2 linked regions of the Catenuloplanes indicus genome follow. The protein of the gene in region 2 interacts with the protein of the main gene of each other region in a pairwise test. Links are inferred from orthologs where the notes say so. Each region holds a gene or a part of one and is shown on either strand. Other genes may lie near its edges.

What was found.
Region 1: the proteins of rlmB (region 2) and J2S42_RS18830 interact in binary tests that used the Escherichia coli proteins (3 or more experiments, as listed by UniProt). The link is inferred for Catenuloplanes indicus from one-to-one orthologs.

Annotation. Positions count from the first base shown.
Region 1 is NZ_JAUSUZ010000001.1:4,196,820-4,207,352, forward strand. What follows is about bases 3,659-6,613. They hold J2S42_RS18830 (NAD(P)H-hydrate dehydratase), read left to right. Parts: upstream 3,659-4,396; coding sequence 4,397-5,830; downstream 5,831-6,613. Other genes in these bases: J2S42_RS18820 (hypothetical protein), read right to left, coding at 3,659-3,904; J2S42_RS18825 (holo-ACP synthase), read left to right, coding at 4,020-4,388; glmS (glutamine--fructose-6-phosphate transaminase (isomerizing)), read right to left, coding at 6,149-6,613. In the rest of the region: J2S42_RS18805 (alpha/beta fold hydrolase), read left to right, coding at 38-1,159; ung (uracil-DNA glycosylase), read left to right, coding at 1,231-1,917; J2S42_RS18815 (alpha/beta hydrolase), read right to left, coding at 1,947-3,602; more of J2S42_RS18820, read right to left, coding at 3,593-3,658; more of glmS, read right to left, coding at 6,614-8,029; J2S42_RS18840 (MmpS family transport accessory protein), read left to right, coding at 8,227-8,967; J2S42_RS18845 (pyridoxal phosphate-dependent aminotransferase), read left to right, coding at 8,996-10,135; J2S42_RS18850 (bifunctional polysaccharide deacetylase/glycosyltransferase family 2 protein), read right to left, coding at 10,113-10,533. UniProt on the Escherichia coli protein: Bifunctional enzyme that catalyzes the epimerization of the S- and R-forms of NAD(P)HX and the dehydration of the S-form of NAD(P)HX at the expense of ADP, which is converted to AMP.
Region 2 is NZ_JAUSUZ010000001.1:5,263,939-5,274,516, reverse strand. What follows is about bases 2,584-5,583. They hold rlmB (23S rRNA (guanosine(2251)-2'-O)-methyltransferase RlmB), read right to left. Parts: upstream 4,651-5,583; coding sequence 3,517-4,650; downstream 2,584-3,516. Other genes in these bases: cysS (cysteine--tRNA ligase), read right to left, coding at 4,650-5,583; J2S42_RS23800 (Hsp70 family protein), read right to left, coding at 2,584-3,458. In the rest of the region: J2S42_RS23805 (hypothetical protein), read left to right, coding at 1-649; more of J2S42_RS23800, read right to left, coding at 663-2,583; more of cysS, read right to left, coding at 5,584-6,065; J2S42_RS23785 (S8 family serine peptidase), read right to left, coding at 6,140-7,840; J2S42_RS23780 (class II fumarate hydratase), read right to left, coding at 7,967-9,364; J2S42_RS23775 (AfsR/SARP family transcriptional regulator), read right to left, coding at 9,369-10,578. UniProt on the Escherichia coli protein: Specifically methylates the ribose of guanosine 2251 in 23S rRNA.

The sequences.
Region 1 (10,533 bases), 1.1 Mb from region 2 along the record:
GGCAAGCATGAGTTCGGCGTCATCGTCCTCGTCGTCTCTGGTTTCGTCGGTCTTCACCCCCAAGGTCGGGAAACGCGCCGGGATCATCGGCGCCGTGGTCGGGCTCGCCGCCGCCGGCATCGCGGCCGGGGTCGCCGCCGAGCGGACCATCGTGCGCCGCACCAAGCGGGGCACGATCGATCCGTACGCGGATGAGAAGTTCGGCGAGCAGCCCTACGACGAGTCCTTCATGATCACCGCGCCGGACGGCACCGACCTGCACGTCGAGGTGCTCGACCCGGTCGACGGGCTGGAGGTCGAACCGGACTTTCCCGGTGCGCCCGGTGCTGACCTGGAGGCCGAGCCCACGATCGTCTTCGTGCACGGCTTCTGCCTGGACATGGGCACGTTCTACTTCCAGCGCAAGGAGCTGGTACGGCGCGGCGACTACCGGATGGTCTTCTACGACCAGCCGGGGCACGGCCGCTCCGGCAAGCTGGAGTCCGGCGACTACCACCTGGAAGCGCTGGCCGAGTCGCTGAACGCGGTCATCGAGGCCACCGTGCCGACCGGCCCGATCGTGCTGGTCGGCCACTCCATGGGCGGCATGACGATCATGGCGCTGGCCGAGCGGTACCCGGACCTGCTGCGCACCCGGGTGTCCGGCGTCGTGCTGATGGCCACGTCCGGCGGCAAGCTGGAGGAGGCCCGGCTGTCGCTGCCGTCGCTGGCCGCGCGGGCCGGTGCGCCGTTCCTGCCGGTCGTCACCCGGACCACCCGGCTCACCGGCAGCGTCATCGACCGAGCCCGGCTCGCCTCCTCCGACCTGGCCTGGCTGCTCACCCGCCAGTTCGGCTTCGGCGGCAGCGCGCCCAGCCCGGCGCTGGTCACGTTCGTCGAGTCGATGAACTCGCACACCACGGCAGACACGGTCACGCGCTATCTGCGGACGATCTACACGCATGACCGGTTCCCCGCGCTGGACACGCTGCAGGACATCCCGACGCTCGTGATCGCGGGCGACAAGGACCAGATCCTGCCGGTCACCCACTCGCGTGAGATCGCCCGCCACCTGCCGAACGCGGAGTTCATCGAAATCCCGGACAGCGGGCACGTGGTCATGCTGGAGCACGCTGACGAGGTGAACGCCGCGCTCATCTCCTTCCTGGAGAAGCTGTGACGGTTCTGTCGCACCCGTCCGATACGGTGCGACCGCACGTCCCGTAGTTCCCCTGTGGAGGAGTCGCCAGCATGTCCCTCGACCTCGTCAGCCTGCTGCCCGCGCCGTGGCAGGCCGTCCTCGCCCCGCACCTGGACGCGGAGCGGACCCGCAAGCTGGGCGAGTTCGTCGCGGGGGAATATGCGTCGCAGACCGTCTACCCCCCGGTCGAGGACCTGTTCACGGCATACCGGCTGTGCCCGCCGGAGCGGGTGCGCGTGCTGCTGCTCGGCCAGGACCCGTACTTCAAGGCCGGCCAGGCACACGGCATGAGCTTCAGCGTCCGCGAGGGCGTCCGGGTGCCCCCGTCGCTGCGCAACGTCTTCAAGGAGATCGCGGCCGACGTCGGCGCGGGCATGCCCACCACCGGCGACCTGACTCCGTGGGCCGAGCAGGGCGTCCTGCTGCTCAACTCGATCATGACGGTTCGCGAGGGGAAGGCCGGTTCGCACGCGAAGAAAGGCTGGGAGGAGTTCACGGACGCCACCATCAGCGCCGTGAACGAGCTGGACACGCGCGTGGTCTTCATGCTGTGGGGCAGCTACGCCCGGAAGAAGGCCGCACTGGTCACCAACCCGCAGCACGTGGTGCTGGAGGCCGGCCACCCGAGCCCGATGAACCCGGCCGGTTTCCTCGGCACCCGCCCGTTCAGCGCCTGCAACAAGGCCCTCGCGGACGCCGGCCTCACCCCGATCGACTGGTCGCTCACCCCGGCCTGATCTGCCCGTCCAGCACCGCCACCCGGCCGTCACGGGGCCACTCCGGCAAGTGGTAGTCCGAGCGTGATGCGGGACAGCGCGTCCAGCGCCGTCCCGCCACGATCCCAGTAGCCGAGGTGCCCGGCGTCGGCCTGGCTGGGGAAGACGCGGGCGCCGAAATCCGGGTCCGCGGGGTTGTGCCCGTGCCACAGGTCGTCCTCCGGCCGGCCGTAGGCGAGGGCCGCGCCCGCGCCCGGCACCGCGGCCGCGAGCGCGGCATCCGTCACCGCGGCGACCGGTGACACCGGCGCGTGCTGGATCGGGTCGGTGATCGAGGTACTGGCCCAGACCTCGGACACGCGCAGCTGTGTCGCGTGCTCCACCCCGGCACCGGGTGAGGCGAGCAGCACCAGTGCGTCGGCGTCCAGCCCGTGATCGCGGGCGGTCACGCCGGTGACCAGGGTGCCGTAGCTGTGGCCCAGCACCACCTGCCGGGCCGGGTCGCCCTCGTGCGACGCCCGCAACCCTTCCTGGAACTGGTGCAGCGCGGGCGCCGCATCCCGCGCCGGTGCGGCGGACACGGCCTCGTCCAGGAAGTCCGGTGCGTCGTAGTCCAGCCAGAGCACGGCCGCGGTACGTCGCGCCGGGTCCAGCTCGGTCGCGGCCTCGGCAACCCGCGCGGCCCGGTCCAGCTCACCACCGGCCGAGGCGAGATCGCTGGTCATGCCGGGCACGTAGGTCACCACGGCCGCGCTGCGGTCCGGATCGCCGACCGCCACGATCGCCCGGCCGTCCCGCGACGGGTCGAAGCGCACCAGGTAACGCGGCGGATCCGCGTCCGCGGACACCCGCTCGGCCAGCCGCTCCAGCGACCCGATGAGCGCGGTGTCCCGCGCGTAGGCTGCGTCGCCCGGGATCACGCCACGCAGGTCGGCACCGGTCAGGCTGACGCCGCCGGACGCCGCGCCGCTGCGCAGCCCGTCCACCGGGAGGCCGAGGCGGGCCGCCTCCAGCGCCAGGTCCAGCAGCGCGCGGTTGGCCAGGTCACGAGCGGTGATCGGCACCCCGTCCAGCCCACCGACCAGCGTCGGCTCGTGCCGGATCAGCCACCGCCGCTGCGCCGGGGTGAGCGAGTCCCACCACGCGCGCGTGGTGGCCGGCGACGCGTCCGGCCCGGGCCGGTGCCCCGGCGGCACGCTCTCCCACCCGTGACCGGCCGCACCGCTCAGCTCCGCGAGCCGGACCGCCGCCTCCGCGTCCGCGACCGCCGCCGCACGCAGCGCCGCCTCGATCTCAGCCGCCACGGCCACCGACGGCCCACCACCCACCGGCACCGCACCGCCCGGGGTGAACGCGCCGACCACCCGGCCCGTGATCTCGACCGCCAGGCCCGCTGCCTCGGCCGCGCGGACCGCCGCAGCCAGACGAGCCTTTGCCGCCTGGACGGCCGCCGCGTATTCCGTCAGAACCGTGGCGGTCTCGAGCTGCGCGAGCCGGCCGGCCTCCAGATCGTCCCGCAGCCGGCGGAGGCGGCCGATGGCCGCGTCGGCGCCGGCACCCGACCAGACGCGGGTCACCGCGACCGCACCGGCGGCCAGCTCCAGCGCACGCCGGGCACCGGATGCCGCGAGGTCGCGCCAGGCCGCCGCGGACGCCCGCCACGCGGGCGGGCTCGCCTGCCACAGCTGTTCATACGTCACGGCCATGCGCGTTTCACCCCCGGTGCGCCGGTCAGGTGGCGGAGGCGGGTGGCGGCCGACCGGTCGACCGCCTCATAAGCCGTGGCCGCACGAGCGAGCCCCGCCGCCGCTGCCGCCACGCCGGTGCCGCACCGATCCAGCGCGGACCAGGCCGCATCCGCCAGCTCGGCCGACGCGCCGGACGCCGCCCAGCCGGGCGCGGTGACGGACAGGCGGCCCGGTGGCATGCCGAGCAGCCGGCGGGCCACAGCCGCGAGCCGGTCAGCGCAGGCCCGCAGCGCCGGAGTGGTGACGTCGATGACTTCCATGCCGACCACCGTCCCACTCGGACACCGGGCCGGATAAGCCCTGTGGACGACGTCCGGCGCGCGTACCGCATGGTTGTCCACAGGGGTTGCCGACTCCCCCACTAGGCTCTACAGCGTGATCGTTTCCGTCGGCATGGACGTGGTGCTCGTCGAGCGGTTCGTCCGCGCGCTGGAACGGACGCCGCAGCTCGCGGACCGGCTGTTCACCGAGGGCGAGCGGCATACCGCGTCCGGGAATCCGCGGCCCGCCGAGTCGCTGGCCGCCCGGTTCGCCGCGAAAGAGGCGGTCGCGAAGGCGCTCGGTGCGCCGTCGGGGTTGCGCTGGCACGACTGCGAGGTGGTCTCGGACGCGGCCGGGCGGCCGTGGCTGACCGTGTCCGGCACGGTCGCGGCCGCCGCCGCCGAGTGCGGGATCACGCGCTGGCACCTGTCCCTGTCGCACGACGGCGGCATCGCGTCCGCCATGGTGGTAGCCGAGAGCTAGGAGTTCGCATGCGGGGCGTGTGGCGGGTCGCCGACGTGAGGTCGGCGGAAGAGACGCTGATGCGCGAGGTCCCGGACGGCACGCTCATGCAGCGCGCCGCGGCCGGGCTCGCCCGCCGGTGCGCGCTGCTGCTGGACCGGGTCTACGGGGCCCGGGTGCTGCTGCTGGTCGGCGCCGGGAACAACGGCGGTGACGCGCTCTTCGCGGGCGCGCTGCTGGCCCGCCGCGGCGCGCACGTCACCGCGCTGCTGCTGAGCCCGGACCGGGCACATCCGGCCGGTCTGACCGCGCTGCGCCGGTCCGGCGGCCGGGTTCGCACCCGATGGGACGAACGGCTTCCCGCGGACCTGGTGATGGACGGCATCGTCGGCATCGGCGCCACCGGCGGCCTGCGCGAGCCCGCCATCGGCATCGTCGAGGCGCTGGCCGTGCGCGCCCCGCGCCCGATCATGGTCGCGGTCGACGTGCCGAGCGGCGTCGACGTGGACACCGGCGCGGTGCCGGGCGCGGCCGTCACGGCGGACGTGACGGTCACGTTCGGCTGTCTCAAACCGGCACTGGTCGCCGGTCCGGCCGCGCCGCTGGCCGGTCACGTCGAGCTGGTCGACATCGGCATCGCGCCACAGGCCGCGCCCGCGCTGCGGATCGCCGGTGCCGCGGACGTCGCCGAGTGGTGGCCCCGGCTGACCGCCGGCTCGGAGAAGTACACCCGGGGCGTCGTCGGGATCGCCACCGGCTCGCACACGTACCCGGGTGCGGCCGTGCTGTCCACCGCCGGTGCGCTGGCCGGCCCGACCGGCATGGTGCGATATGCCGGAACCGCCCGCGCCGAGGTGCTCCGGGCGCATCCGTCCGTCGTCGCGGCGGACTCCGTCGCCGGCACCGGGCGTGTGCAGGCCTGGCTCTGCGGCTCCGGCATCGGCACCGACGAGGACGCGCGCACGGCGCTGCACGACGTGCTCGGCACGGATCTGCCGGTCGTGCTGGACGCGGACGCGCTCACCATGCTGGTCGACGGCTCATCGGCGGACCGGCTCCGGGACCGCGACGCACCCCTGGTGATCACGCCGCACGACCGCGAGTTCGCCCGGCTGGCCGGTGGCGGGCCGGGATCGGACCGGGTGGGCGCCGCGCTCGCCCTGGCCGCGCGGATGCACGCGGTGGTGCTGCTCAAGGGCGACCGCACGATCGTCGCGGCGCCGGACGGTACGGCCTGGGTCAACCCGACCGGCACCGCCGCGCTGGCCACCGGCGGCACCGGCGACGTGCTGGCCGGCCTGCTGGCGTCCCTGCTGGCCGCGGGCGTCGATCCGGTCCGGTCCGCGGTCACCGCCGCCTACCTGCACGGCCTCGCCGGTCGCGTCGCCGCGGAACACGGGCCGGTCACGGCGCCGGACGTGGCCGTCGCGCTGCGCGAGGCGGTCGCCTCGATCATTCCTTGAGATTTTCCCGCTTCCGGCGTGCCCACTTCCCCAGTGCTCCCGCGGGCACCGGTTCCGTCGCCGGTCACCGAAACCCCGGAGCGTCAGGCGACGAGGCGAACGCGCGCGAAGCCGCGGCGAGACGCGGCCGGGACGTGACCGGCGACACCGACCGCGGCTCGTGGTGACCACCCGCGGAACTGACAGGGAGGAGCGCCGGCGACGACCGGTGCCCGCGGGAGCATGCGGACAGCACCACCCGGGGAGCGGGTATATCGATCTGCACGGAAAGGCCGGCCCGCGAGCGAACGCGGGCCGGCCTTCAGCGGAGATCCGGCTCTACTCGACGGTGACCGACTTGGCCAGGTTGCGCGGCTGGTCGACGTCGTGGCCGCGGGAGCTGGCGATCTCGCAGGAGAGGACCTGGAGCGGCACCGTGGTGACCAGCGGCGCCAGCAGCGTGGGCGTACGCGGCACGCGGATCAGCTCGTCGGCGTAGGGGACGACCGCGTCGTCGCCCTCCTCCGCGATCACGATGGTGCGGGCACCACGCGCGCGGACCTCCTGGATGTTCGACACGATCTTGTCGTGCAGGACGCCGCGGCCGGCCGGCGACGGGACGATGCAGACGACCGGCGTGCCCTGGTCGATCAGCGCGATCGGGCCGTGCTTGAGCTCGCCCGCCGCGAAGCCCTCGGCGTGCATGTACGCCAGCTCCTTGAGCTTGAGCGCGCCCTCCAGCGCCACCGGGTAGCCGACGTGCCGCCCGATGAACAGCACCTGCTGCGCGGACGCGAGGTCACGCGCGAGCTTGCGGACCGGCTCCATCGACTCGAGCACGGTGCGCAGCTTGTCCGGCATCTCCTGGAGCTGCTTGACGACCGCGCCGACCTCGTCCGCGTACTTGATCCCGCGGACCTGTGCCAGGTGCAGGCCGATCAGGTAGCAGGCGACGAGCTGGGTGAGGAACGCCTTGGTGGACGCGACCGCGACCTCGGGACCGCCGTGCGTGTAGAGCACCGCGTCGGACTCGCGCGGGATGGTGGACCCGTTGGTGTTGCAGATCGCGAGCACGCGCGCCTTCTGCTCCTTGGCGTGCCGGAGCGCCATCAGCGTGTCCATCGTCTCGCCGGACTGGGAGATCGCGATGACCAGCGTGGAGCGGTCCAGCACCGGGTCGCGGTAGCGGAACTCGCTGGCCGTCTCGACCTCGCACGGGATGCGCGTCCAGTGCTCGATCGCATACTTCGCGACCAGACCCGAGTGGTACGCCGTACCGCACGCCACGATGAAGACCTTGTCCACGTCGCGCAGGTCCTGCTCGGTGAGGCGGACCTCGTCGAGCACGATCTCGCCGGTCTCGGTGAGCCGGCCGAGCAGCGTGTCCGCCACCGCCTGCGGCTGCTCGGCGATCTCCTTGAGCATGAAGTAGTCGTAGCCGCCCTTCTCGGCGGCGGACGCGTCCCAGTCGATGTGGAACGGACGGCCCTCGACCGGCGTGCCGTCGAAGCCGGTGATCTCGATGCCCTCCGGCGTGATCAGCACGACCTGGTCCTGGCCCAGCTCGACCGCCTCGCGGGTGTGCTCGATGAACGCGGAGACGTCGCTGGCCAGGTAGTTCTCTCCCTCGCCACGGCCGACCACGAGCGGCGAGTTGCGGCGGGCGCCGACGACCGCGCCGGGGATCGCGGTGTCCACGGCGAGCAGCGTGAACGCGCCCTCCAGCCGGCGGGAGACGCGGCGCATCGCCTCGGCGAGCGCCTGCGGGCCGGTCACGCCCTCGGAGTTGACCTCGGTGAGCGCGATGGCGAGCAGGTGCGCCGCAACCTCGGTGTCGGTCTCGCTGCTGAACTCGACGCCGAGCGCCTCGAGCTCGACGCGGAGGCGGGCGAAGTTCTCGATGATGCCGTTGTGGATGACCGCGACACGACCGTCCTGCGAGACGTGCGGGTGGGCGTTGCGGTCGGTCGGGCCGCCGTGCGTGGCCCAGCGGGTGTGCCCGATGCCGGTGGTGCCGGCCGTGATGCCGCCGGCCTGGCCCTCGCCGAGCGCCTTCTCCAGGTTGGCGAGCTTGCCCGCCTTCTTCTCGGTGTGCAGCGCGCCGTCACCGACGACGGCGACGCCCGCCGAGTCGTAACCCCGGTACTCGAGCCGCCGCAGCCCGTCCAACACGATGCTCAGTGCCGGCCGGTTGCCGACGTAACCCACGATTCCGCACATGGCAGCCAGAGTAGCGGAGTTTTGCTCAACCCGCGTGCGCGAAGGCCGGGTATTCGCTCACGGACATTGCGCGATTGGGGGATTTATGCGGGACCTATACGGACAGAACATCCCAGGTACCTGTCGGTAAGCCGATTGCCGGGATAGGGCAGGCTGGTGCACGGTGTATCGCCCCGCACGTCTGGAGCCCCGAGGCCATGACCGAGCCCCACCCGCCGTCCCCGCAGCCCGAGCAGCCCAACCCGTGGGCACGCCCCCCGGAGGGCGTGCCGGAGCAGCCGGTGCAGTACGGCCCGCCGCAGTACGGCCAGCCGCAGTACGCCCCGCCGCCCACCGCGCACTGGGCCTACGACCCGCAGCAGGCACCACCGCCGCAGCAGCGCTCGGTGAAGCCGATCATCGCGATCATCGCGGCCGCCGTGGTGCTGCTCTGCGCGGGCACGGTCGTGGCCGGTGTGCTGGTCTTCAACCAGGCGCGGAACGCGGCGCAGGACGTCCTGCCCTCGCTGCCCCCGCTGCCGACCGGGGCGCCGGAGCCGACCCGCCCGGCGCCCACCGGGTCCGCGCCGGCGACCGAGGACCCGTTCCAGATCCCCGGCCTGCCGGATCTGGACGACCTGCTCCCGACCGGCGCCGGCGTCACCGCGAGCCCGGACGCGACGGTCGTCTACGAGGTCACCGGCCCGGACGACGCCGCGGTCACGTACACGGAGGCGGGCACCACGCCGAAGTCGGAGCGGGACGTGCGGCTGCCGTGGCGGAAGGAGTTCACGCTCGGCTCCGAGACACCCCTGCTCAGCGTGACCGGCATCCACTTCGGCACCGAGAACTCGGAGCTCACCTGCCGGATCACGCTGGACGGCAAGGAGATCGTGAAGCGCACCGCGTCCGGCAACGCCTCCACCGCTACCTGTATGCAGTTCGTCGTGGTTTCGTAGACCGGTGACTGATCCACTGGTGGCGCGCATGCGCCCGTTCGGCACCACGATCTTCGCGGAGATGTCCGCGCTCGCGGTCCGGACGGGCGCGGTCAACCTCGGCCAGGGCTTCCCGGACACGGACGGGCCGCCGGAGATGCTGGCCGCCGCGGAGGCGGCGCTGCGCGGCGGCCGGAACCAGTACCCGCCCGGCCCGGGCATTCCGGAGCTGCGCGCCGCGGTCGCGCGCCACCAACGGCGGTTCTGGGATCTCCGGTACGACCCGGACGGCGAGATCCTGATCACGGCGGGCGCGACCGAGGTGATCGCGGCGACGATCATGGCGCTCTGCGAGCCGGGCGACGAGGTGGTCTGCTTCGAACCGTTCTACGACTCGTACGCCGCGTCGATCGCGCTGGCCGGTGCGGTGCGGCGCCCGGTCACGCTCTACCCCGACGGGCGTTTCGCCTTCGACCCGGGGCAGCTGCGCGCGGCGTTCTCCGACCGCACCCGGCTGGTGCTGCTGAACTCGCCGCACAACCCGACCGGCAAGGTGTTCACCCGGGACGAGCTGGACCTGATCGCCCGGCTGTGCCGGGACCATGACGTCTACGCGGTCACCGACGAGGTCTACGAGCACCTGGTCTTCACGGACAGCGCGGCGCCGCACGTGCCGCTGGCCACGCTGGACGGCATGCGGGAACGCACGCTGCGCATCTCCTCGGCCGGCAAGACGTTCTCCTGCACCGGCTGGAAGATCGGCTGGGTCAGCGGCCCGCGCGAGCTGATCAGCGCGGTCACCCGGGTCAAGCAGTTCCTGACGTACGTCAACGGCGCGCCGTTCCAGCCCGCGATCGCGGTCGCGCTCGACCTGCCGGACGCGTACTACCGCGACTTCCGGGACGGCCTGCAGGCCCGCCGGGACCGGCTCGCGGACGGGCTCGCCCGGGCCGGCCTGCGCGTGCTGCCGTCCGAGGGCACCTACTTCATCACGGCCGACATCTCCGGCGTCTCGGACGGCGACGGCATCGCGTTCTGCCGGGAGCTGCCCGAGCGGCTCGGTGTCGCGGCGATCCCGACGCAGGTCTTCTACGACAACGCGGAGCCGGCGCGGACGCTGGTCCGGTTCGCGTTCTGCAAACGCGAGGAGGTCATCGACGAGGCGGTCAGGCGCCTGGCCGGGCCGTAGTCGCGGCCGACCCGGTGGGCAGCCGCGCGCCCATCAGCGCCTCCAGCCCGCGGCTACGGCGCGGCGCGCGACGGCCGTGGCGGGAGGCCGCGACCAGCATCGGGTACGTCAGCGGCCGCCGGACGACCTCGGTCCACGAGCCGCCGAGCAGTTGCAGCGCGAGCGCGCCGAGCCAGATCGCCGCGGTCCGCACCGGGTCGTCGAAGAGCAGGCCGTAGATCAGGTACAGGTCGATCAGCGGCGCCAGCAACGGCAGCAGCGTGTGGAACAGCAGCAGCGCGAGCAGCGCCCGCCGTCCGTAGCGGCCGCCGGGACCGGACTCGACGAGCACGCGCCGGTGCTTCCACATCGCCTGCATGTCGCCGTAGAGCGCGGTGTACGGGCGTGGCCGGGCCGGG
Region 2 (10,578 bases):
ACAACCCCCGCAGCCGATCCAGCGCGACTGGCGGGACACCCTCCGCGCCGCCTCCGACCTGGCCCTGACCGGGATCGTGATGACGGTAGCCGCACTCCCGGTCGTCACCGCGGGTGCCGCGGCCGGCGCGGCGTCCGCGGCGGTCGCGACATACACAGATCAAGAGCGATTCCCGGGGGTACGGCAGACCGCGCGCGTCTTCGCCCGCGGCCTGCTGCCCGGCATCCCACCGCTGCTGGCCGTGGTCGCGTTCGGCGTGCTGATCCGGCTCAACGTGCATGCGCTCAGCGTCGGCCTGGTCCCCGGCGGCCGCCCGCTGATCTGGGCGACGCTGCTGCTCGGCCTGGCCGGGGCCGGCTTCGCGGGCATGGTCGTGGTCGAGCTCGGCCGCGCCACCGCCGCGGCTGGTCCGGACGGGCCCGGCACCGGCTGGCGCGTGGCCCTCCGGGAGGCGGGCCGGCTCGTGGTCGCGCGGCCGGCGGTGCCGGCCGCGAGCGCGGGCGTACTGGGGTTGACCATCGCGATCGGCTACCTGATCCAGGCGATCATGGTGCCGATCCTGGCCGGCTACGCACTGCTCGCCCTGCACGTGATCCGCCGCCGCCTCGCCCCGTCGACGGCCACGGACGCCACCGCCCGCTCGTCCTGACCGGTTCCGTCCGTCAGTCCTCCGCGAACCGCTGGATGCGGAAGCCGTTGGGGCCGCTGCCGCAGATGATCGTGGTCTCGTTCCACGAGCAGGTGCCGAGCCGCACGGCCGGCAGCGTGCCGATCTGCTGCGGCGCGTCGCCGTTGTCGACGGTCGCGGAGAGCGGCACCCCCTCGGTGCTGGGCGCGTCACCGGCCGGCTCGCGATCGAAGATCAGAAAGCTGCGTGCGTTGACGCGGGCCGCGACGCCGTTCCACTCGAAGATCCGGTCGCCGGCGTCGTCGTAGAGCGCGGTCCGGTACGCCCCGTCCTTCGGTCTGTGCCACAACAGCAGGCCGGTGCCGGACGGGACGATCGCGCCGGTGTCGGTGAGCCCGGTGAGGCCCGGCGCGTCCACCCGCATCACCTGCTTCCCGCCGTCGGCGACGTCGTAGACCGCCACCTGGTCGGTGCCCTCGTCCGCGAGGTCGGCAAGGCACAGCCGGCCGTCACCGCACAGCGTGAGCGTCTTCAGCGTGCGGCCCGCGGTGTCGTTGTAGACCACCTGCGCGGTGCCGAACGTGGTCAGGTCGTACGCCTCGATGCGGTAGCGATCCCCGGTGGTGCCGATGTAGAGCTGCCTCGAGTCCGCGACCATCTGCACGCCGAGGCTCGGGCTCAGGCTGGACGGCTCCACGTCCACCGTGCCGGACGCGGCCACCGAGCCGTCGTCGACGTTGATCACCTGAGCGCGCTGGTCCGCGGTGATCAGCACGAGCCGCTGGTCGGCGTCCGCGTTCCAGCCGAACGGCGTGCCACCGGCGGCCGCGGGGCCGGTGCGGTCGCCGGGCGAGGCGATCAGAACCACCCGGTAGTAGTCGGAGAACTCACCGCGCGGGATCGGCATGTCCCAGGCCACCTCGCCGTCGGCCAGCCGGTAGCCGATCAGCTGCCGCTCCTCGTCCCGGGCGACCACCAGCACGTCGTTGAAGAGCCAGATCAGGTCCTGCGACGCGATTTGCTCCTGCCAGAGCGGCTCGCCGTCGCGGTCCCAGGCGACCAGCGGCCGGGGCTGCTCGCTGCTGCCGTCGCCGTTCGCGATCACGTACCGGTCGGTCGCGTGAATGCTCTGCCACGTGAACGCGGTGGCCCTGTCGGTGGTCCGGCGCCAGACCTCCGTGCCGTCCAGGCCGACGCCGGCGATCTCCAGGGTCTTGTCGTCGCGCTGGGCGGCGACGTACGCGCGGTCGCCGACGACGTCGGTGAAGACCTCGAAGACCGTACTGTCCGGCTCGTCGGGGACCGCGGGGATCAGCGTTCCCTCGGTCAGGTCGGCGAAGGCGACCGGTGCGACGCGGCTCCACGGGCTCAGGTAGATCAGCGTCCCGGCGGTGACCAGCACGACCAGCGCGACGGCGGCGGCCACGGCCACCGGCACGAGCGATCGGCGCGGTCGCTTCACCGGCGGCGGACCGCCAGGAACGGCACCGGGGATCATCGCGGTCGGCGAGACCGGGGCGGAGGACACCGGCGGCGCCGAGGTGACCGGCGGAGCGGGTGACTGCGCCGGGATGGTGGCGAGCAGCTCGGCCAGCGCGCCCTCGGCGACCGGCAGTTCCGGCTGTTCCAGCACGGTCGGTGGGATGTGCAGGTCGGAGTGCAGAAGGCGGCCCACCATGGGTACGCGGGAGGAGCCGCCGACCAGGAACAGGCCGGCCAGCCGATCGGGGGTGACCCCGGCGGCCCGGATCACGCCCGCGGTCTCGTGCACGCCCCGGCGCAGCAGCGGCGTGACGACGTGCTCCAGTTCCTCGCGGGTCAGGTGTACCGCGCGTTCGACGCCCGGCACCGCGATCGGCGCGACCGTGGCGCGGGACAGCATCTCCTTGGCGCCGCGCACGTCGTCCCAGAGCTGGCGGCGGTTGCGCCACTGGGTCACGGTGGCCGGCTGGGTCAGCGCCTGCCAGGCCTGCGCGGCGGCGAGATCCAGCCGCTGGGTCGGGCCGTCCGGCGAGATCTCCGGGCCGGTGGACGCCGCCTGCGGGCCGCCGGTGGTGACCGCGGCACCCGGCGTGGCCGAGCCGCCCCGTGTGGCGTGTGGGCCGGGCTGTGGCGCCGGGCCGGTCAGGGTACGGCCGACGTGGTCGACCAGGGCCGCGTCCAGGTCCAGGCCGCCGAGGTCGGCGACGCCGCCGGAGCTGACCACGGAGAAGACCGGCCGGCCGGACGGGCCGAGGCCGTCATTGCGGACCACCGCGACGTCCAGCGTGCCGCCGCCGAAGTCGAAGACCGCGAGCGCGGACCCGGCCGGCACCGGGCGGTGCAGCACCTCCGCGAAGTACCGCGCGGCCGCGACCGGCTCCGGCGTGAACCGGGTACCGGGCTGCCCGGGTGCGGCCGCGACCGGCGGCCAGCCCGCGCGGGCCACCGCCTCGGCCAGCGTGGCACGCCGGACCGGACCCCACGCCGCCGGGTGGGTGAGCATCGCCGGTGGCAGGAAGCCGACCGCCTCCACCGCGGCCCGGGCGACCGCGCCGAGCACGGCCGCCAGCAGGTCGACCACCGGGATCTCACGGTCGCCGAGCAGCACCGAGGTCTCGTCGATGCGGCGTTTCGGGTTCGGCTCGTACCGCGCCGGGTCGGCCTGGGCGAGGCGCTGCGCGTCCCGTCCGACGTGCAGCCGGCCCTCCGGGTCCAGGTAGACGCCGGAGGGCATGATCGGCTGCCCGTCGAACAGCAGCGGACGGGTCCGCCCGTCCGGGGTACGCAGCACCGCGACCGTGTTGGACGTGCCGAGGTCGACCCCCAGCCCGTACGTCCCGTCGCTCATGCCCCGCCCCTTCGCCACCGCACGTGATCAGCCTCGCATGGTAGCGACTCCGCGCAGGTCAGGCGTTGCGTCGGCGGGTGATCTCGGAGAGCGCGACCGCGGCGGCGACCGAGGCGTTCAGCGATTCCACGTCCGAGGCCATCGGGATCGAGACGCGCAGGTCGCACGTCTCGCCGACGAGCCGGGACAGCCCGCGACCCTCGGAGCCGACCACCACGATGGTCGGGCCGGTGGCGACCTCCAGGTTGTAGACGTCGGTGGCGCCGTCCGCGTCCAGCCCGATCGCCATGAAACCTTCCTGCTGGCACGCCTTGATCGCGCGGGTCAGGTTGGTCACCTGGGCGACCGGGAGGCGGGCGGCCGCACCGGCGCTGGTACGCCACGCGGTCGCGGTGATCCCGGCGGCGCGACGCTCCGGCACGAAGATGCCGTGCGCGCCGAACGCGGCCGCGGACCGGATCACGGCGCCGAGGTTGCGCGGGTCGGTGACGCCGTCCAGCGCGACCAGCAACGGCGCGGTCTGCTCCAGCGCCGCCGCGACCATGTCGGAGAAGTCCTCGTAGGCGAACGGCGGCACCTGCACGCCGATGCCCTGGTGCAGCACGCCGCCGGTGATCCGGTCCAGCTCGGCCCGGCTCACCTCCATGATCGCGATGCCCTTGTCGGCGCAGGTGCGGACGGCCTCGCGGACCCGCTCGTCCATCTCGATGCCCTGGGCCACGTAGAGCGCGGTCGCGGGCACGCCGGAGCGCAGCGCCTCGACCACCGGGTTGCGGCCGACCAGCAGCTCGGGCGAGTCCTTCGGCGGGGTGGAGCGGCGGCCCGGTGCGATCCGCGGACCGCGCGCGCCGACCTTGCCACCGCCGCGGCCACCGGCGAACGCGCCGCGGGTGGACGCCGGGGCGCCCCGGCCGGAGCCGTTCTTACCCCAGGTGGTGTCCTTGCTGCCGGGAACGCCGATCTTGGGCGCGCGGCCCTCGGCGGCCGCGGCCCGGCGCTCCTTCTCCTGCTTGCGCGCGGTCTTCTCGGGCAGCTGCTCGGTGCCGGAGTAGCCCTTGTGCCAGGGACGCTCGTCCGCCGGCAGCGTGCGGCCGCGGCCGGCCAGCCCGGCACGGTTCTTTCCGCCGGAGCCGCCCGCGGCGCCCTTCTTCGGCGTGACGCGCTTGTTCCTGCGCTGCGAGTTGCCCGGCATCAGTGCTGCTCCCCAATGGTCCATCGTGGGCCGGCCGGGGTGTCCTCCACCACGACGCCGGCGTTCTTCAGCTGGTCACGCACGGCGTCGGCGGCCTGCCAGTCCTTGCGTCCCCGCGCGGCGGTGCGCTGCTCGAGCGCGAGCGCGACCAGCGAGTCGACCACCTGACGGAGGTCGCCGCCACCGTTCCCGGCCTGCCAGGCCGGGTCGAGCGGATCGACGCCGAACACGTCCAGCATGGCGCGCACCTCGGCCAGCGCGGTGGCGGCCACGGTCTTGTCGCCGGCGCTGAGCGCGGTGTTGCCGCGGGTCATCGACTCGTGCACGACCGCGAGCGCCGCGGACGTGTTCAGATCATCGTCCATCGCGGCCGCGAACGCGGGTGGGATGTCGCCCAGCTCACCCGCGCCGGTCAGCTCGGTGGCGCGCTGGACGAAGCCCTCGATCCGCCGGTACGCCACCGCGGCCTCGCGGAGTGCGTCGTCCGAGTAGTCGATGGCCGACCGGTAGTGCGGCTGCGCCTGGTAGTAACGCAGCTCGACCGGGCGCACGCCGAGGCCGGCCACGTAGTCGAGGTCGAGCACGTTGCCCAGGGACTTGCTCATCTTCGACGCGCCCAGGTTGAGCAGGCCGTGGTGCACCCAGTAGCCGGCGAACCCGTAACCCGCGGCCCGGGACTGGGCGATCTCGTTCTCGTGGTGCGGGAACTGCAGGTCCAGCCCGCCGCCGTGGATGTCGAAGGCCTCGCCGAGGTAGCGCCAGGACATGGCGGAGCACTCGATGTGCCAGCCGGGACGGCCGCGGCCCCACGGCGACGGCCAGCTGCCGGCGAGCGGCTCGGACTCCTTCACGCCCTTCCACAGCGCGAAGTCGCGGGCGTCGCGCTTGGCTCGCGCCTCGCTGTCCGCCGCCTCCTGCATGTCGTCGGGGTGCTGGCCGGAGAGCGCACCGTACGCCGGGAAGCTGCGCACCGAGAAGTAGACGTCGCCGCAGCCGTCGGCCGCCGGGTACGCATGCCCGCCCTCGATCAGCCGCGCGATGATCTGCTGGATCTCCGGGATGTGCCCGGTGGCGCGCGGCTCGTAGGTCGGCGGCAGCACGTTGAGTGACCGGTACGCCGCGGCGAGCTTGACCTCGTTCTCGTACGCGATGGCCCAGAACGGCCGGTCCTGCTCGGTCGACTTGGCGAGGATCTTGTCGTCGATGTCCGTCACGTTGCGGACGAACGTCACCTCGAACCCGGACCGGATCAGCCAGCGGCGGAGCACGTCGTAGTTCACACCGGAGCGAAGGTGGCCGATGTGCGGTGGGGACTGGACGGTGAGACCACACAGGTAGATCCCGACCTTGCCGGGTGACCGCGGGACGAAGTCCCGCACCGAGCGGGTCGCGGTGTCATACAAGCGGAGTGTCACCCTGCAAGGGTAACGGCCGGTCCCCGTGTCGCGGGGACCGGCCATCGTACCAGTGAATGATCTTGACTAGGTCCCTACGGCTTCACCCAGGGCTGGAGCGGGGTGGTGACGGCCTTGTAGGCGTCCACGATCCCGTACCCCCAGATGCTGTTGAAGTTCTTCGTGCCGGTGCACAGCGCGTCGTATTCGGCCGACTGGCCGACCTCGGCGTAGCTGATCAGCGCCGGCGTCGGGCAGGCCTGCTCCGCCGCGGTGCGGTAGAGGTGCTGCTCGACCCAGTTCGGCGGGAGCGTCAGCCCGCCACGGCGCCAGTCCGGCGTGCCGAACTTCGACACGATCAGCCCGGCCACCCCGGAGGCGTGCGGCGACGCCATCGACGTGCCCTGCAGGTAGGTGTAGTACCCGCACTTGCCGGCCTTGGTGCAGTCCTTGAACACGCGGTTCTCGAAGCCGGGGACGATGTTGCCGTCCGCGTCCACCCGGCCGATCTCCTGCAGCACCTTCAGCGGGTACGCCGAGAGGATCCGGTTGGCGAACGTGTCCCCGGTGCCCTGCGTGTCCGTGGCCCAGCCACCCGGCGCGGCGACGGAGATCTGCTCCGCACCCCAGTTCGAGTAGTCGGACTTGCGGCCGGACGGACCGGTCGCGGACACGCCGATCACGAACGGGCCCTCGACCGGCAGGTCGAAGCACGTCGCGTTGTCGATCACGCGCGGCCGCTCGGTGCCACCCGGGTAGTTCGGGCTGGACGCGTCCGGCCGCGGGTTGCCCAGGTCCTCGTGGTTGTTGCCGAGCGAGCCGACCAGCGTCACGCCCTTGTTGTGCGCGTAGGTCAGCGCACGCCGGACCGCGGTGATGGTGGCCCGCTGCTCCGCCTGCTCGGCGGCCGAGTCGGCTGGGTTGCCGAGGCAGTTGTACAGCCACGGGTCGATGTAGAAGGACATGTTGACCACGTCCAGTCCGGCGTCGCCCGCGTAGGTCAGCGCGTTGACGACCGACTCCAGGAAGAAGTAGCCGGAGTCCTGGCCGCCCTTCAGCTCGACCAGCGTGACGTTCGGCGCCACGCCGGAGATGCCGGAGCCGTTGACCGCCGCGCCGACCGTGCCGGCGACGTGCGTGCCGTGACCGCCGTCGTCCGTGCCGACCGGGTCGAGGCAGCCGGTCACCTCGCACTCACCGTCGATGTCCGGGATGTCGCGCGCGAAGTTGCGGGACAGCTTCCAGCTGAAGTTCGCCGCGATGTCGGGGTTGCTCGCGTCCACGCCGGTGTCCAGGATGCCGACGGTCACACCGCGGTCGCCCGGCTCCACCCGGCGGGCGTCGTCGGAGCGGACCTGCTCCAGACCCCAGAGCTTGTCGTCCAGCGGGTCTAGCTTCGGGCCGCCGTGGCCGCCGCGCTTGGCCGCGGCCCGGGACGCGGGTGCCAGCAGTGCCTCCTGCTCGACCAGGTCGAGCTTGGGCGCCTTGCCGATCGCGCGGTCGCTGCTGGACGCGCCGATCAGCGCGGTCGAGGCCGCGGCCTTCGCCGCGAAGTCGGCCGCACCGGCGGTCACCGTGAACGTACCGACGCTGTCGTTGCTCTCGACCACCGTGCCGCCGGCGGCCGCGATCGCCGCGGTGGCCGCGGCGGTGGAGACACCGTCCTCCGCCACCACCGTGTATTCGGCCGCGGCTGCCGCGGCCGGTGCGGCGGTGGCCGCTCCGGCGGGGACCGCCAGCACCAACGCCAGCCCGGTCACGGTCGCGACCGAGCCGGCGGTGAAGCGTCTGCTCACCATCCTGCTTCCTCTCGAGAGTCGAGACGGCCGTCGATGACGGCCTGGAAGCATCCCACCCGATCTCGATGGATTCGAATAGAGGCAAGCACAAATTCTTTACACAGGCGTAGCAGTCGATACCGACTAAGGGCGCGTCATGCGCAGAACGTCCAGAGCCGTGTCCAACTGCTCCTCCGTGAGCTTTCCGGACGCCACGTGCCCGCGCTCGACGACCACCTCGCGGATCGTCTTGTTGTCCTTCAGCGCGGCCTTCGCGATCGACGCGGCCTCGTCGTACCCGAGGTAGCGGTTGAGCGGCGTGACGATCGACGGCGAGCCCTCCGCGTAACCGCGGGTGACCTCGGCGTCGGCCTCCAGACCGGCCACGCAGCGGTCGGCCAGCAGCCGGGCCACGTTCGCCACCAGCTTGATCGACTCCAGCAGGTTGCGGCCCATCACCGGGAGCATCACATTCAGCTCGAAGTCGCCCTGGGTGCCGGCGAACGCGACGGCCGCGTCGTTGCCGATCACCTGCGCCACGACCTGGCGGACCGCCTCCGGCACCACCGGGTTCACCTTGCCCGGCATGATCGACGAGCCGGGCTGGAGGTCGGGCAGGCGCAGCTCGCGCAGGCCGGCGCGCGGCCCGGAGCCCATCCAGCGGATGTCGTTGGCGATCTTGTAAAGGCCGGCCGCGATCGTGCGCACCTGGCCGGACGTCTCGACCAGCGCGTCCCGCGCACCCTGCGCCTCGAAGTGGTCACGGGCCTCGCTCAGCGGCAGTCCGGTGGCCGCGCGCAGCTTCTCGATGACGGCGGGTGCGAAGCCGGGCGGCGTGTTCACGCCGGTGCCGACCGCGGTGCCACCGAGCGGCAGCTCGGCCAGCCGGGGCAGCGCGGACTCCAGGCGCTCGATGCCGTACCGCACCTGCGCGGTGTATCCGGAGAACTCCTGGCCGAGCGTCACCGGCGTGGCGTCCATCAGGTGGGTGCGGCCCGACTTGACGGTGGTCTCCCACTCCGCGGCCTTGGCGGCCAGCGCGTCGCCGAGGTACGCCAGCGCCGGGATCAGGTCGTTGACCACCGCGTGCGTGGCGGCCAGGTGGATCGAGGAGGGGAACACGTCGTTGCTGGACTGGGACGCGTTCACGTGGTCGTTCGGGTGCACGTCGCGGCCCAGCTCACGGGCGGCCAGCGTGGCGATGACCTCGTTGGTGTTCATGTTGGACGAGGTGCCCGACCCGGTCTGGAACACGTCGATCGGGAACTGGTCGTCGTATCCGCCGTCCGCCACGTGCGCGGCCGCGGCGCCGATCGCCTTGGCCACGTCCGCGTCGATCACGCCGAGCTCCGCGTTCACCGCCGCGGCCGCGCCCTTGATCTGCGCGAGCGCGCGGATGTGGGCCGGCTCCAGGCCGCGTCCGGAGATCGGGAAGTTCTCCACGGCCCGCTGCGTCTGGGCCCGCCACAGCGCGTCCACCGGCACCCGGACCTCGCCCATGGTGTCGCGCTCGATTCGGTATCCACTCTCGTTGGCAGTCACCGGTTCATCCTCCCTCGGCGGGAGCGGGTTCGCCGTTGATCTGGGCCACGCCCATCTCCGCGAAGATCAGCGCGGCGCGATCGCGGTGCGTGCGGGCCTCCTCCGGATCACGCAGGCAGGAACCGAGCCCGGCCAGCGCGCGGGCCTGCTCGTACCGGTGCCCGATCTGCACGGAGACGGCCAGCGAGCGCCGGTACGCCTCGACCGCGGCCTCCGGCGCACCGGCGGCGCCGAGCGTGGCGGCGAGATCGTTGCCGACCATCGCCTCGCCGTGCCGGTCACCGACGGTCCGCATGATCCGCAGCGCCTCCTGGTGGTGCTGCTCCGCCTCGGCCAGCCGGCCCTGGAGGCGGCGCGCGGTGCCGAGGTCGTTGAGCACTTCGGCCTCGTTGTACGGGATCCCCCGCTGCCGGCGCAGCGCGGCGGCGAGGCAGCGGGCCGCCGCGTCGGGTGCGCCCATCCGCACCCGGACCGCGCCGATGTGGCCCAGCGCGACCGAGACGTTGTGCTGGTCCCGGCGCTCGCAGGCGAGCAGCAGGTGGCGACGGTGGTAGTGCAGCGCCTCCTCGTACCGGCCCATCATCGCGGCGACGAAGCCCATCTTCGGCAGGTGCAGCATGCGGCCCCGGTCGTCGCCGACCCGCTCCCAGACCGCGTATGCCGCGCGCGCGTTCGCCAGCGCCTCCGGCAGCAGGCCCATCATCAGCTGCACCGCGGAGAGGTTGCCGCGGGTGGTGGCCATGCCCCGGTCGTCGCCGAGCCGTTCCCGCAGCCGCAGTGCCTCGGTCAGGTGCGTGACCGCGTCCTGGTAGCGCCCGGTGCGGTAGTAGGACGAGGCCAGGTAGTTGAGCACCTGCGCCACGGCCGCGTCGTCACCGGCCAGCATCGCGGCGGCCAGACCGCGCTCGTGCAGCACGATCAGGTCGTCGTGGTACGCGTTGACGTACAGGAACCGCCACGCCGCCCGCGCCAGCCACCAGGCGTAGTGCGCGTGCCCCGCGCCGATCGCCCGATCCGCCAGTGCGACCAGCGCGGCTCGCTCGTCCTCCAGCCAGCGCAGCTTGCTGGGCAGCGCCTCGACCAGGTCCGGCCGCTGCGCCGGGCCCCAGCCGCGCACGTCGCCGGAGCTGTGCGCCTCCATGCCGACCGTGGACGCGTCCGCCGCGTGCAGGTAGAAGTCGAGCAGCCGGCCGACCGCGGCGTGCCGTTCCGGC